DNA from 2 places in the Paenibacillus sp. FSL R7-0302 genome. Region 1 is predicted to be linked to the other one. Evidence: predicted binding sites of a transcription regulator. Region 1 holds the regulator's gene; the other holds the start of a gene.

The links. The regulator Rex, encoded in region 1, represses fermentation and respiration genes when NADH is low (regulators of the CRP and FNR family bind a similar motif). The targets are predictions, from matches to a motif close to TTGTGAAATATTTCACAA.
Region 2: a site for Rex is predicted at 1,844-1,861, ahead of pflB (formate C-acetyltransferase). Genes of this name have one in related genera too.

Annotation. Positions count from the first base shown of each region.
Region 1 covers NZ_JBBOWB010000001.1:1,940,127-1,947,598, forward strand. The annotation lists gene MKY96_RS08305 (tetratricopeptide repeat protein) at 1-31, shown strand, start outside; gene dinG (ATP-dependent DNA helicase DinG) at 147-3,008, shown strand; gene MKY96_RS08315 (redox-sensing transcriptional repressor Rex) at 3,165-3,815, shown strand; gene MKY96_RS08320 (amidohydrolase) at 3,805-5,106, shown strand; gene MKY96_RS08325 (cell wall elongation regulator TseB-like domain-containing protein) at 5,136-5,657, shown strand; gene MKY96_RS08330 (aminoglycoside adenylyltransferase domain-containing protein) at 5,938-6,699, shown strand; gene MKY96_RS08335 (hypothetical protein) at 6,925-7,467, shown strand; gene MKY96_RS08340 (AAA family ATPase) at 7,460-7,472, shown strand, end outside.
Region 2 covers NZ_JBBOWB010000001.1:1,695,038-1,702,509, reverse strand. The annotation lists gene pflB (formate C-acetyltransferase) at 1-1,755, opposite strand, end outside; gene adhE (bifunctional acetaldehyde-CoA/alcohol dehydrogenase) at 2,017-4,638, opposite strand; gene MKY96_RS07080 (ABC transporter substrate-binding protein) at 5,455-6,924, opposite strand; gene MKY96_RS07075 (carbohydrate ABC transporter permease) at 7,057-7,472, opposite strand, start outside.

The DNA.
Region 1 (7,472 bases):
GTTTGGCCATCAGCTGGTTTCGCTTTTATAATTTATCCTCGGTTTCTTTAGGCGATGTGCCCCGTTTCCCGGGGTGTGCATCGCCTTTTTTCGTAACTTCTGTTATGCTGATAAAGAGTCTCAAGTGAAAGGGAATAGAACTTATAATGAAATTTGCCGTGCTTGATTTTGAAACTACGGGAACCCAATCTGTGGGAGAGATCATTCAGGTTGGCCTTGCCATTATAGAAGAAGACGGGACGATCTCCCGGGTGTATGGTTCCTATGTCAAGCCCGGAGCGCCAATTCCTCCTTTTATTACGGGCCTGACCGGAATTACAGACAGCGATGTACAGGATGCGCCGGAGCTCGATGAGATGATGATGGAGCTGGTGCCGCTGCTGGATGATGTCGTCCTCGTTGGACACAATGTCGCGTTTGATTTTCATTTTTTGCAGAATGCGCTGGACCGCTGCGGCTACCTGCCGTTTCAGGGGCGGATTCTGGATACGATCGATTTTCTCAAAATATGCTTTCCCTCGCTGAGCACCTATCAGCTTGGCGCGGTAAGCAGCCACTTCGGCATTACGCATGACCGTCCCCATCAGGCGGACAGTGATGCGCTTGCCACGGCTATTGTGCTGCTCAAATGTCTGGAAGAGCTGCAGAGTCTGCCGCTCTTGACGATTCAGCGGCTGAATGAGCTGTTCGCGGACGAAGACAGTGATCTGGCCTGGTATTTCGACGGTCTGCTGCGGGAGCGGGAGATGGAGACCTTTCAGCCGGAAGGTGAGCTGAGCTTCTACCGCCAGCTTGCGCTGGCTGTGGGGGACTGGGCAGAGCTGGCTACGCCACGGGAGGAAGGAAGCGTCAATCCGCTGGAGAATATTACCTTTGAAGAATATATGGATGAGGTAACCAAGCGGCTGAAGGCTGTTCTTCCCCAGTATGAGAGCCGGGAAGCCCAGGAGCTGATGATCCATGAGGTCATTACAGCGCTTGAGCAGGACAAGCATCTGCTGATTGAAGCGGGAACAGGCACCGGCAAATCGCTGGGTTATCTGCTTCCGGCCATCTACCATAGTGTGAAAAGTAATCAGAAGGTGATGGTCAGCACTCATACCATTAACCTTCAGGATCAGCTGCGGGAGCGGGATATCCCGCTCTTAACCAGCGTTGTGCCGTTCCCGTTCAAGGCCTCCATCTTTAAGGGAAGAGGGCACTATTTGTGTCTGCGCAAGTTCGAACATAGAATGAACAAAAAGGACTTTACGAGTCCAAGGGAAGAAGCGCTCACCGCTGCGCAAATGCTCGTCTGGCTGACCCAGACGACGACCGGCGATGATGAGGAGCTTAACTTAAGCGGACGGGGCGGCGATTTCTGGGAGACTGTAGCCAGTGATACCGACTCCTGCCTGGGACGCGCCTGTCCCTGGTTCCGCAAATGCTATTACCACCGGGCCAAGCATGAAGCCGGGATCTCCGATGTGGTGGTCACCAATCACTCCAAGCTGTTCGCAGATGTCAAAGCCGGGCATCAGCTTCTTCCGGCGTACGACCATCTTGTTATTGATGAAGCCCATCATCTGGAGGATATTGCCGGCAAGCATCTTGGCATGCAGATGAAATATTTCACATTCGCCCATACCCTCACCCGTCTCTATAAGGATAGCCGGAGCGGGCAGCTGCCTGCCCTCCGCCAGAGTCTGCAGTCTTCGGGCAGTGAGCAGGCTTCCGAATGGAGCGGCGTGATCGACCGGATCTATCCAGATCTGCTGACGGTGAAGGAGTCCTGGGATGCGCTTAGTGACCGGCTCTTCAGCCTGCTGCCCGAGCGCAGCGATGCCGGGGCCGGTGAAGCAGGCCAACTGGTGGCACGCCTGCAGCCGGGCAAGAAGCCGAAGGATTGGGAGGAGCTGGCTGCCCTTGAGAATACACTGAACCTCAGTCTGAGCGATATCATCCGCAAGGGCGACAAAATGCTCAGTGAGATGCGTGACACGGACAGCCAATCCTCCTCAGACAGCCTTGTGACCGATATCGGCGGGTTATTCAAGGATCTGGCATCCATTAGAGAGCAGATCCGCTTCTTCATGAGCCTGAACGATGAGAATATTGTGTATTGGCTGGAGGGAAGCGGTAATTATAAGGGGAAGTCGCTGCAAATGTATGCTGTTCCCGTAGATGTCAGCACCCAGCTCAGGGAGCTGTTCTTCGATAAGAAGAAGAGCATTATCCTGACCTCGGCCACCTTATCTGTGGATAAATCCTTCCAGTTCATGATCGATAACCTGGGTCTTGGCGAGGCTGCCGAGCAGCGGCGTCTGATGACTGCACTGCTTCCATCGCCATTCAAGTATCGTGAGCAGGCGCTCCTGGTCATTCCCCGGGACTTCCCGAGCGTCAAGGGAAGTATAGGGGATGCCCGCTTTGTGGACACCCTCGTGCACTCCCTTGCCGAGACAGCTGTAACAACACGGGGGCGGATGCTGGTGCTGTTCACCTCCTACAAGATGCTGCGCCAGGTGTATGAACCGCTGAAGGAGGCACTTGCCTCACAGGATATCGCGGTGCTGGGACAAGGCGTGGAAGGCGGCAGCCGGAGCAAGCTGATCCGCCGCTTCCAGGATAGCCCGGCTTCGGTCTTGCTGGGTACCAGCAGCTTCTGGGAAGGGGTGGATATCCCGGGAGAAGCATTGACCTGCCTGGCGATTGTCAGACTGCCGTTCCAGCCGCCGAATCACCCGCTGGCAGAAGCGAAGTCGGAGCTGCTTCAGGCACAGAAGAAGAATCCGTTCATGAAGCTGTCCGTGCCGCAGGCCGTCATCCGCTTCAAGCAGGGCTTCGGGCGGCTGGTCCGCACGGCGCAGGACCGGGGCATCGTAATTGTGTACGATACCAGAGTCATCGAATCGCATTACGGAAAGTACTTCCTGTACTCGCTCCCCGGTCCCAAGATGGAGCATATGCTCACCGAGCAGATGGTCCCGAGAATTGCCGAATGGCTGGATGACGGCGGGGTTTCCTAATTCATCTGCTATTGCTATTATTAATAAGTCATGATTAACCTGAAGATCCGTTCCCGCCTGCCCTGCCACTCCGGCAGGCGGCGGGGCACGGTTGCTATAATCGGCATTACATGAAGCGAATTTGTGATGTTACATCAACTTGAAGGAGGAGAATACATGAAATCGGATAAAATATCGGAGGCCGTCGTGCGCAGGCTCCCAGTGTACCTGCGTTTCCTGAACGATCTCCAAAAACGTGAAATCTCCACAGTCTCTTCTCAGGAGCTGGGCCAGAAGCTTGATCTGAATCCCGCCCAGATCCGCAAGGATTTGGCTTATTTCGGTGATTTTGGCAGAAAAGGCATCGGCTATGATGTATCTTATCTGATTGAGAAGATCCGCCATATCCTGAAGCTTGACCAGCAAATTAATGTTGCACTGGTTGGAGCCGGTAATCTCGGTCATGCCTTGTCAAACTACAACGCTTACTTAAAGGATACAATGAAGATTACTGCCATCTTCGATGCCTACCCGCCGAAGGTGGGCCAGCAAATCAACTCGCTGGTTGTGCAGCCGATGGAGGAGCTAAGCAGTACAATCCGCTCGCAGGGCATCCGGATCGGGATTATTACCGTGCCCGACAGCGAAGCCCAGAACGTAGCTGATATTCTTGTCGATTCCGGTATCGAGGCGATTCTGAACTTCGCACCGGTTATTCTCAAGACGCCTGCCAATATCCGGATTCATGCCGCAGATTTCACCACAGATCTGCAGAGCTTGGCTTATTATTTGCATGATGGAAAGGATGAGGCTGAAGATGAGCAGTAAGATCACGATAATCAAGAATGGGCACTTCCTGGTTCCGGGCAGTGACAAGCCGGTTCTGAGCGGGTACATGACCCTGGAGAATGAATTGATTACTTACATAGGTGAAGCTGAGCCGGCAGTGGAGGATGGCGCACAGGTCGTAGACGGCAGCCGTCTGCTGTTCATGCCTGGTCTGGTCAATACCCATGGTCATACTGCAATGTCACTGCTGCGCGGATATGGCGACGATATGGTGCTTCAGTCTTGGCTGCAGGAGAAGATGTGGCCGATGGAAGAGAAATTCACTGGTGATGATGTATATTGGGGAACCTCGTTGTCCGTGCTGGAGATGCTGAAGGGCGGCACAACCACCTTCCTCGATATGTATGATCATATGGACCGGGTAGCGGAAGTGACCGAGCAGTCCGGTATTCGTGCGGTGTTGATGCGCGGCGTAATTGGGCTGTGCCCGGAAGAGGTACAGCAATCCAAGCTCGCTGAGGCGATTGCTTTTGCCCGTAACTGGCACGGCAAGGCTGACGGCAGAATTACGACCATGCTCTCACCGCACGCCCCGTACACCTGTCCTCCAGAGTTTTTCATGAAGTTTGTGCAGGCTGCCCATGATCTGGACTTGCCAATGCACACCCATATGTCCGAGACGCGCCATGAAGTGGAGCAGAACGTGGCCGACTATGGCCTGCGTCCGGTCGCACATCTGGAGAAGCTCGGGATGTTCACCCGTCCTTCGCTCATTGCCCACGGGGTTCATCTGAACGATGAAGAGATCGGGATTCTGGCCCGCCATAACGTTGGCGTGTCGCATAACCCCGGCAGTAACCTGAAGCTGGCCAGCGGGGTTGCGCGTGTTCCTGAACTGCTGAGAGCCGGGATTAAGGTCTCCCTGGGTACAGACGGCGCGGCAAGCAACAACAATCTGGATATGTTCGAAGAGATGAGGCTGGCGGCTCTGATTCACAAGGGCGTAAGCGGTGATCCCACAGCGGTACCGGCTCCTGAGGCGCTTCTGATGGCTACGGAGTATGGGGCGCAGTCTATTTTCCTAAGCGGGGTAGGCCGGCTTGCCGCAGGAATGAAGGCCGACTTCATCGCACTTGATATTGACCAGCCGCATCTGCTGCCGCATACCGATCTGCTCTCCCATGCCGTATATTCGGCAAGTGCCAAGGATGTGGAGCATGTATGGGTGAACGGCCGACAGGTTGTGAAGCATGGACAATGCCTGACACTTGATGAAGAAGCCATCCGCCGCAAAGCACAGGAGACGTTCGAGAGCCTGCTTAAACGGTAATTCAGGGGAACGGGAAAGGAAGCAGCGTGGTGAAGAAGAAGAGGAGAAGATGGATCTGGCTGGGGATTACCGTGGTGCTGCTCCTTCTGTTCGGACTAAGCCAGTTCTATGCCTACATTATGAAGGACCAGTGGAACGAGCGGAGTGAGGCCAAGGAGCTGGCCCGGGCGCGTGCCGGACTAACAGAGGTTACCAAGGCCCAGAAATCTGTCTGGAATGAGAATGAGATCTACTGGGTGCTGACCGGCAAGAATGAAGCAGGGACCGATCTGATGGTGTGGGTCCGTTTCACCTTGGAGGGCAAGCCTGCCGGAGGCGACAACGACCTGTATGCTGAGGAACTGAGCAATGGCACCTCAGAAGAGAAAATGCGCGGAATCATAGCCGCTCAGCTGCCGGACATTACGATTGAACGGCTGCTGCCCGGTGTATACAACGGGGAATATGCCTGGCAGCTATTTTACAAAAAAGACGGGCGATTCTATTACAGCTTCTACCGCTTCAAGGATGGCAGCGCCATCGGTGAGGGGTACAGTCTGCCGAACCGTTAAGCTAAGCGCTCAGCGGAAGAATACATGCGGGGGAACAGTTTATCTGTTCTTCCGTTTTTTTAACAGATAAATTTATATGTTTTGAGGTCCCCGCAAAGTACCTGAGTCATCACCTACGCTAAAGCCCCACTTTGTGGGGTTATTTTATTATTTTGACGGTGAGGGATGAAGGAAATCGGTACCCCTTCACTTCTGAGATATATCAATTGATATATTAAAAGTAATCCCTAATCTGCTATCAATAACTTGCATGTTGAATGTAACAAGGAGGTTGATGAAATTGGAAATATTGGCATATTTGTATCAGGCGGTGGATCTGTTCAAGGAGGAGCTGGGGGAGAATCTGTCGGGAATTTACGTGCATGGCTCACTGGCGATGGGCTGTTTTCACCCCGATACCAGCGATATCGATCTGCTGATCGTCGTACATGACAAGCTGCCCGCAGAGGTCAGTCATAGACTTGCCAGGCGTATTGTAGCTTATCATGACAGTCTGCCGAATAAGCGCGGAATTGAACTATCTATCGTCCTTAAGACATACCTGCGCAATTTTGTGTATCCTACGCCTTTTGAATTTCACTTTTCGGAAGCACATGTAGAGCGGTACAGAGCTGATGAGAATTATCTGTGCGGCGGCTTTGAGGATGCTGATCTGGCGGCGCATTTTACAGTAGTCTACCATCGCGGGTTTATCTTGTACGGGGAGCCGATCCGCGAGGCCTTTGCGCCGCTAGACAACAGGTACTATCTGGATTCCATTATCAGGGATATCGATGATGCACCGCAGAATATTAAGAAATCACCGGTGTATTACACACTGAATCTATGCAGGGTACTCTATTATATGCAGGAAGGTCATGTTTCTTCCAAGAAGGAAGGCGGGGAGTGGGGGCTGCAGCAGTTGCCTGAAGTCTATCACGGTTTGCTTAGACAGTGTCTGAAGGAATATAGCGGTGCGGGGGACGCCGAAGGCTATGAACCGGGCGAATTAACCGATTTTGCGGAATATATGATGGCTGAAATCAAGCGGACTCCGAACTGAAGATGGGCCGGGCAAAAATGATAAGTGCATGAAACATCCAGAAATTAGTATCAAAAATTTTAAATATATTCACAACTTTATGTAAAATCGTATATACACCTGTGATATACTACTACTTGTATCAGGACATGCTTAAGAGCATGTCAGTCTCGGAAGGGCGCTAGACACGCTGGATGGTCTTTATTATAGAGTTATGCTCGGTCATTTTTGAGAGGAGGACGTTTCTTGAAACTGCGTCTCATGCCTGTACTGCTAACGTCTCTGCTGTCTGCTGCATTATTGTTTGGCGGCTGGTATTCTTACCGTACATTCGCGGTGCAGGAGCCGCTGCAGAAGCTGGTATCATCCTACGAGGGAGTGAAGGATTCCCATATTACTATTAAACGCAATGAGGTCACTTTGAAACTGGATTTGCAGCCGGGCACGAAATTACGTGAACTGGTGCAGTATGTATCAAGAGAAGGCAGCACTGCTATTGACGGACGGACCCTGAAGCTGGATGTGGAGCAGAAGCCGAGCGAGCTGCTGGATGAGTACTGGGATAAAGCGATGTTCTCTGTAGCAGAAGCGATGGAGAGCCGGAAGTATACATTGATACCAGCGAAGCTGGACGGACTTAAGGAGCAGGACAGCAAGTACAGCGGGGTTACAGCCGCCACAGAGATTGACGATAATAATGTATATGTAAGCCTGAGCAACGGCACAGAGAGCAAATTCATTATTCTGCCGCGTGCAGCAGCCAAGATGGGAGTGTGGAACAATGCCTAAGTACT
Region 2 (7,472 bases), 250 kb from region 1:
CGACATGAAGGTTTCAACCAGTTCAACAGCAATGCCGTCAACAGCGTCGTCGTTGTTACCGTAGCAAGGGAATTCACCCTCAGTTTCAAAGTCGATAGCAATGCCTTCTTCGTTGCGGATTGGCTTAACCTTAGCGTATTTGATTGCGCTCAGGGAGTCAGCAGCAACGGACAGTCCGGCAATACCGCAAGCCATTGTACGCAGAATGTCGCGGTCATGTAGCGCCATTTCGATACGTTCGTAGGAATATTTGTCATGCATATAGTGAATGATGTTCAGCGTATTGACATAAGTCTTAGCCAGCCATTCCATCATTGGTTTGAAGCGTTTCATTACTTCATCGTAATCCAGGTATTCAGAAGTGATCGCAGGATATTCAGGACCTACCTGAGCACCGGATTTCTCATCTTTACCGCCATTGATCGCATACAGCAGAGCCTTAGCCAGGTTGGCACGGGCACCGAAGAACTGCATTTGCTTACCGATACGCATTGGGGATACGCAGCAGGCAATTGCATAATCTTCACCCCAGTATGGACGCATTACATCATCGTTCTCATATTGGATAGCGCTGGTCTCAATAGATACCTTGGCACAATATTTCTTGAAGCCTTCAGGCAGCTTCTCGGACCACAGTACAGTCAGGTTCGGTTCTGGAGCCGGTCCCAGATTGTACAGGGTATGCAGGAAGCGGAAGCTGTTCTTGGTTACGCGGGTTGTGCCGTCTTCAGCCATACCACCGATGGATTCTGTTACCCAAGTAGGGTCACCGGAGAACAGGTCGTTATAGTCAGGCGTACGCAGGAACTTCACGATACGCAGCTTCATTACGAAATGGTCAACGATTTCTTGAGCTTGCTCTTCAGTCAGAGTACCTTCTTCAACGTCACGTTGAACATAGATATCAAGGAAGGAAGATACGCGTCCCAGAGACATTGCCGCACCATTCTGTTCTTTAACAGCTGCCAGATATCCGAAGTATACCCATTGTGTAGCTTCTTTGAAGTTCATTGCCGGCTTGGAAATATCCATGCCATGAGCTGCGGCCATTTGTTTCAGTTCGCCCAGAGCACGCATTTGCTCGGACAGCTCTTCACGCAGACGGATAACATCTTCTGTCATGGAGTCTACTTCAAGCTCAGCCAGTTGCTGCTTCTTGTCTTTAATCAGGAAATCAATACCATACAGAGCAATACGGCGATAGTCGCCGATGATACGTCCGCGGCCATAAGCATCAGGAAGGCCTGTGATTACGCCGGATTTACGCACAGCTCTCATATCTGGTGTATATGCATCAAATACGCCCTGGTTATGCGTTTTGCGGATGTTCGTGAACATGTCAACGATATTCTGCGGAAGCTCGAAGCCGTAAGCCTTAGTAGCATCGATCATCATCTTGATACCGCCGAACGGTTGGATGGAACGTCTGAAAGGCGCATCAGTCTGAACGCCGACAATCTGTTCCTTGTCCTTGTCAATGTAACCAGGAGCATGGGAAGTGATAGTGGAGACAGTATCGAGGGAAACGTCCCATACGCCGCCTCTTTCTCTTTCTTCCTTACTCAGCTGGGAGATAATCTTCCACAGTTCAGTTGTGTTGCTGGTAGGACCTACAAGGAAATCTTCAGTTCCTTCATAAGGCTTGATGTTCTTGGCAATAAAGTTATTAACGTCAACTTTCTTGGACCATGTACCCTTTGTGAAATTTCTCCAGCCAGACTTAACCTCTTGTACTTCTTTTTCAATCACCGACATGCTAAATCCCTCCATTTATATTTAGTATATTTGTAGAGATCGCGGGCTTGAAGGTTAATCCCGTGTCTCGTGATCCCGTAGCTGACAGTTGTTATAAAATTCACAATCACATCTTTATATCAGGGATCGTTGTCTATATAAACATTTTAGTTTATTTTCTGAAAAAGGACTGTGACAAATATCACTCTTTCGGTGATATTTGTCACTTCCATCCAGTCCCATATTAACCTTTAACCTTATTCTTTGCCAGGCAACCGTTAATTAGTTATCGAATTTGCCGTAGAATGCGTTGCGGTATACATCAGCAAGCTCGGATACCAGCGGCATTTTAGGGTTGGCAGTTGTACATTGGTCTTCAAATGCACGGTCAGCCAGATAGTCTACACGGGATTCGAAGTCCTTAGGATCGAAACCAAGCGCCGAGAAGGATTCTTCGATGCCGAGTTTTTTGTTCATGTCGCGGATCGCATTGATCAGGCTCGTTACGCCTTCTTCGGTAGTGCGTGCTGGCAATCCCAGAATACGGGCGATTTCAGCATACCGTTCGTCTGCTACAAAGTGCGAATATTTAGGGAACGAAGCGAACTTCGTAGGCTTCTTGGCATTGTAGCGAATAACATGCGGCATCAGGATCGCATTAGTGCGGCCATGTGCGGTGTGATACTGTCCGCCCCATTTGTGCGCCAAGCTATGGTTAATTCCCAGGAATGCATTAGCAAAGGCCATACCGGCAAGTGTCGAAGCGTTGTGCATTTTCTCACGGGCCAGCTTGTCGCCTTGCAGTGCGGATTTCTCCAGCCACTGGAATACCAGCTGAATGGCTTTGATTGCCAGACCATCGGTATAGTCACTGGCCATTACGGATACATAAGCTTCGATTGCATGTGTCAATACGTCCATCCCTGTATCGGCAACTGCAGTTCTTGGCAAGCTGTATACAAACTCAGGATCGATAATAGCTACGTCTGGAGTCAGCTCATAGTCGGCCAGCGGATATTTAGTATTATTACCCGTAGTCTTATCTGTGATAACTGCGAACGAGGTTACTTCGGAACCTGTACCGGAAGTTGTAGGAATCGCAACGAATTTCGCTTTGTTGCCGAGCTTAGGGAATTTGTATACCCGCTTGCGGATATCCATGAACTTCTGCTTCAGACCGTTGAAGTCAGCATCCGGATGTTCGTAGAACAGCCACATGCCCTTGGCAGCATCCATTGGGGAACCGCCGCCGAGTGCGATAATGCAGTCCGGCTGGAATCTGTTCATCATTGCCGCGCCTTTTTCTACAGTAGTTGTCGATGGATCCGGTTCAACTTCCGAGAACACTTCAATGGCTACAGGAGTCTGACGTTGACGCAGATAGTGCTCCACTCTTTCAACATATCCCAGTTTCACCATCATAGGGTCAGTGATAATGGCTACACGTGTAATGTCAGGCATTTTGGCCAGATACTGAGTGGCTCCCTTTTCGAAGTAAATCTTGTCAGGTACTTTAAACCATTGCATATTCACGGTACGGCGGTTCACCCTTTTCACGTTGATCAGATTGATGGCAGTCACGTTCTGCGATACCGAGTTGCGTCCGTAAGATCCGCAGCCCAGTGTCAATGAAGGGATATTAGTGTTGTAAATATCGCCGATTGCGCCGTGTGTGGATGGCGAGTTGACGAGAATACGTCCGGTCTGCAGACGGTTGGAGAACTTCATGATTACTTCTTCGTTGTTGGAATGGATAGCCGAGCTGTGGCCCATGCCGCCAAATTCAACGATTTGAGCTGCGCGTTCGATACCCTGGTCAGCATTCTTCACTTTGTAGCAAGCCAGAACCGGGCTCAGCTTCTCAGCGGACAATGGATATTTAGTACCTACACCTTCAAGCTCAGCTACCAGGATCTTCGTTCCGGCAGGAACCTGAATGCCGCACATTTCAGCGATCTTCACAGCGGATTGGCCAACGATAGCCGGGTTAACTGCACATTTCTCTACGTTCATTGCGCCGCTGGTCAGCTTAGCTGCTTCTTCTTTGTTCACAAAGTAACAGCCGTTCGCAATCATTTTCTTTTTCACTTGATCGAAGATGGCTTCTTCAATGATAACTGCCTGCTCGGAAGCACAGATCATACCATTATCAAAAGTCTTCGACAGGATAAGGTCAGTTACAGCCTGATCAATATCAGCACTCTTCTCAATGAAGGCAGGCACGTTACCAGGACCTACGCCGAGTGCTGGTTTGCCGCAGCTGTAAGCTGCCTTGACCATTGCCGATCCGCCGGTTGCCAGAATCAGTGCAACGTCCGGATTGTTCATCAGTGCGTTTGTTTTGTCCATCGTAGGAAGCTCAATCCATTGGATGAAGTTCTCAGGTGCGCCTGCTGCTACGCCTGCATCATGCAGAATTTTGGCTGCTGCCGCACTGCACTCTTGCGCTGACGGGTGGAAACCGAATATAATAGGGTTACGTGTCTTAGCGGAAATCAAAGCCTTAAACATCGTGGTGGATGTTGGATTGGTTACCGGTGTGATACCCATAATGATTCCGACTGGTTCAGCAATCTTCTGGAAGCTGTCATAAGCGTTATCCTCAATAACGCCTACAGTCTTGTCGTACTTAATACCGTGCCAGATATATTCAGTGGAGAAGATGTTCTTTGTAATTTTGTCTTCGTATACTCCGCGTCCTGTTTCTTCAACAGCCAGTTTTGCCAGGTACATATGCTTGTCGAGTCCGGCCAGCGCCATTGCATGAACGATTGTGTTTGTCTGCTCTTGATCCAGGCCCATGAACGCTTCGTGGGCTTTCTTTGCTTTATCCACCAAAACCTGAATGTACTCTTCAGCGGTGGTTTGTTTCACTTGGGCGGCGACTTCGTTTTTAACTGCCATCTCCCTCGTCCTCCTGTCAATTTTTAGGTTGTTTCTTTCTATACATTTATCTTAGCACATCCTTTTCACCTTGTATAGTGAAATCTTTCACAAAGTTTAAAGTTTTTTTTGAGTTGTTTTCAAAGCGCTTTCATTCGATCATATACTAGCGTTTCTTCCATATTATATGTAATATTTAATTGATATTTGTCTATTCTGCGAACGCAATACGGCAGGTTACAGTGTTGATGGCCCACTTTGCCTTGCGATGCCGGGCGGGACTCAGGAATTCTGCTCATGAATGCCAAGCCGTCACCTCGGTTCATCCATGGCTCTTCTATAGACTCACTCTGACGGTGAATATAAATATAAATCTCTGCTTACAAGTGGAAACGGCTTTGTCGCCCTTTTAAAGGACGGTACCGTTTCAGCGAGAATGATCAGGATGCTGTATAGCGCGAAGCACATAAATTCTTATCTTTGAACAAAATTACCCTGCGGGTGAACAATGCTAATGCCTCTCTCACCGGCCGCTTTTAAGGAGCAGTAATGTTGCAGTTTTTGCAGGATTTCTCTATACCTTTTACGGGTTGCAAGTACAATGTTGCATTATTTGCACAAATTTCGGTGTTTAGAGCACGTTAGCGCTGAATTTGTTGCAGTTCGTGCAGGATTTCAGCATTGACCGCTTCTTTGGGGCAGTAATGTTGCCCTTTTGGCAGGATTCCTCTTAAAATGTTACTGGCATAATTTCCTGAAAGGAAAAAAAGGAGACAGCTTCTCCGCTGTCCCCCCTTATTCATCTCTTCCCCCAAGTCTAGAAAGAGACATCCCAGGCTACTCTACCTTAATCGTATCGAAGAATTTCTTCTGTACGGTTGCGGCTGCTGCATCGAGTTGGGCCTTGGAGTCCGTGCCTTCCTTGGCAAACAGCTCCTGGATGACATTGGACATGGTTGCATAGTAGTCCTGGGTATTGTACTGCGCCTCAGGTTTGCCGTCGAGCAGAGCCATAATATCTGTATTGTATTGATATACGATATCAGAGTATTTGTCATACACTGCTTTGGTTTTCTTGCCGAACTCGGAATCAGCGGCATAGTAATCAAGAAGCGGCGGAATGAAGTATTTGCCGTCCGCCTTGCGCTGCTGCAAAATGGCATCGAGCGCTTCCAGGCCTTTATCCGAGAAATAGTCGAAGGTAATATAACGGAAGGCCATCTCCTGCTCATCCTTGCTGGCATTCGGGTTAATGACCAGATAGTCGCCGCCGAGCACGCCGGTATGCTTGCCGCCCTTCTCAGCCGCAGGCATTGGATAGGTCAGCACATCCTCAGGCTTGAACCCGCCCTGGTTAAGCGCCTGTTCTATGACTCCGTCTGATCCGGCCATTACCATCGCGGTACGGCCCTGCTGGAAGGCACCTACCGCATCGCCCCAGCCGAGCGCCCAATCCTGGGGAACGGCCCCAGCTTCCCATCTCAGCTTCTTATAGAAGTCCAGTGCTTTGATCCCGGCTTCGGAATTGAAGGTTGCCACCACCTTGCCGCCTTCAATCTTCTGAATCTCTCCGCCTGCTTCAAACAGGAAGTTGGTCCAGTTCCAGCCTGCTTCGTTGCCCTTGCCCATTGGCGCAATCCCGGAGATGCCTTTCTTGGGATCGGCGACTCCTTTGGCTGTGTTCAGCATGTCGTCCCAGGTCCAATCCATTGGAGGTACGGCTACACCTTTGTCATCCAGCATCTTCTTGTTGATCATTGTTGTAGTGACGTAACCCTTCTGGGTAACCCCATACACCTTGCCGTCGATGATGAACTGGCTCTGCAGCACAGGGTTGATCTGATCCTTGAACTCATAGTTGTTCCACAGATCGGTGATGTCGGCTACCCAGCCCTTCTCAATCAGGAATTTGGCTTCGGTGGCATACGTGTTGAAGAAGGTCGGCGCTTCATTCGCTGCCATCTTCACCCCGATCTCGCTTACATTATACTGCCAGTCGTCCTTGACGATCTCCACGTTCGGATAGACTTCCTGGAACCGCTTGATTTTGTCATCCTCCTGCGCTCTCACCTCGGTCAGGTCCGGCGTTGGATAGTGGATTTTGATTGTTACCTTTCTCTGGGTGATATCGTCAGCCGGTGCTGCAGACGGAGTGGCTGACTCTTCGGCCGCCTGGGTTGCTGCTGGTGCAGGTGTCGCTTCTCCCCCGTCAGCCGCCGGCTTGTTGCCGTTATTATTGCCGCCGCAAGCAGACAATAACGTCCCCGTGACCAGGAGGCAGGCGAATACGCTGGAAACTTTACGCATGGTAACTCCCCTTTTCCATATCATAATGAGCTTACAAGTTCATCTTAAAAGAGAAACCGTTTACAAACGAGGTGTATTTATATCCCCTTCATGTGCAGGTTTACGATCTCAACCGGACCTCTTCCTTCCTGCTTAGCCTTTGACCGCAGACAATGAAACTCCGCGCATAATGAACTTCTGGAAGACCAGGAACACGAGGATCGGCGGCAGAGAGACGATGAACAGAATTGCGAATTTGATGTTCGTGTTCAGTGCTTTTACATTAATAACGTACTTATAGATGGCGGTAGCGAGCGTATACTTCTCCTCACTGTGCATGACCAGCGACGGCCAGAACCAGTCATTCCAGGCTGTGGAGAAGATGAAGATCGCCAGTGTTGCAAAAATCGGAACCGACAGCGGCACCGCGATGGTGAAGAAGCTTCTCGGCTCCGAAGCCCCGTCCATCCGTGCGGCTTCCAGAATCTCGGGATGAATCCCGTCGAAAAAATTCTTAAGCAGCAGGAAGAAGAACGTGTTCGCGCCTGCCGGCAGCCAGAAGGCCGCAT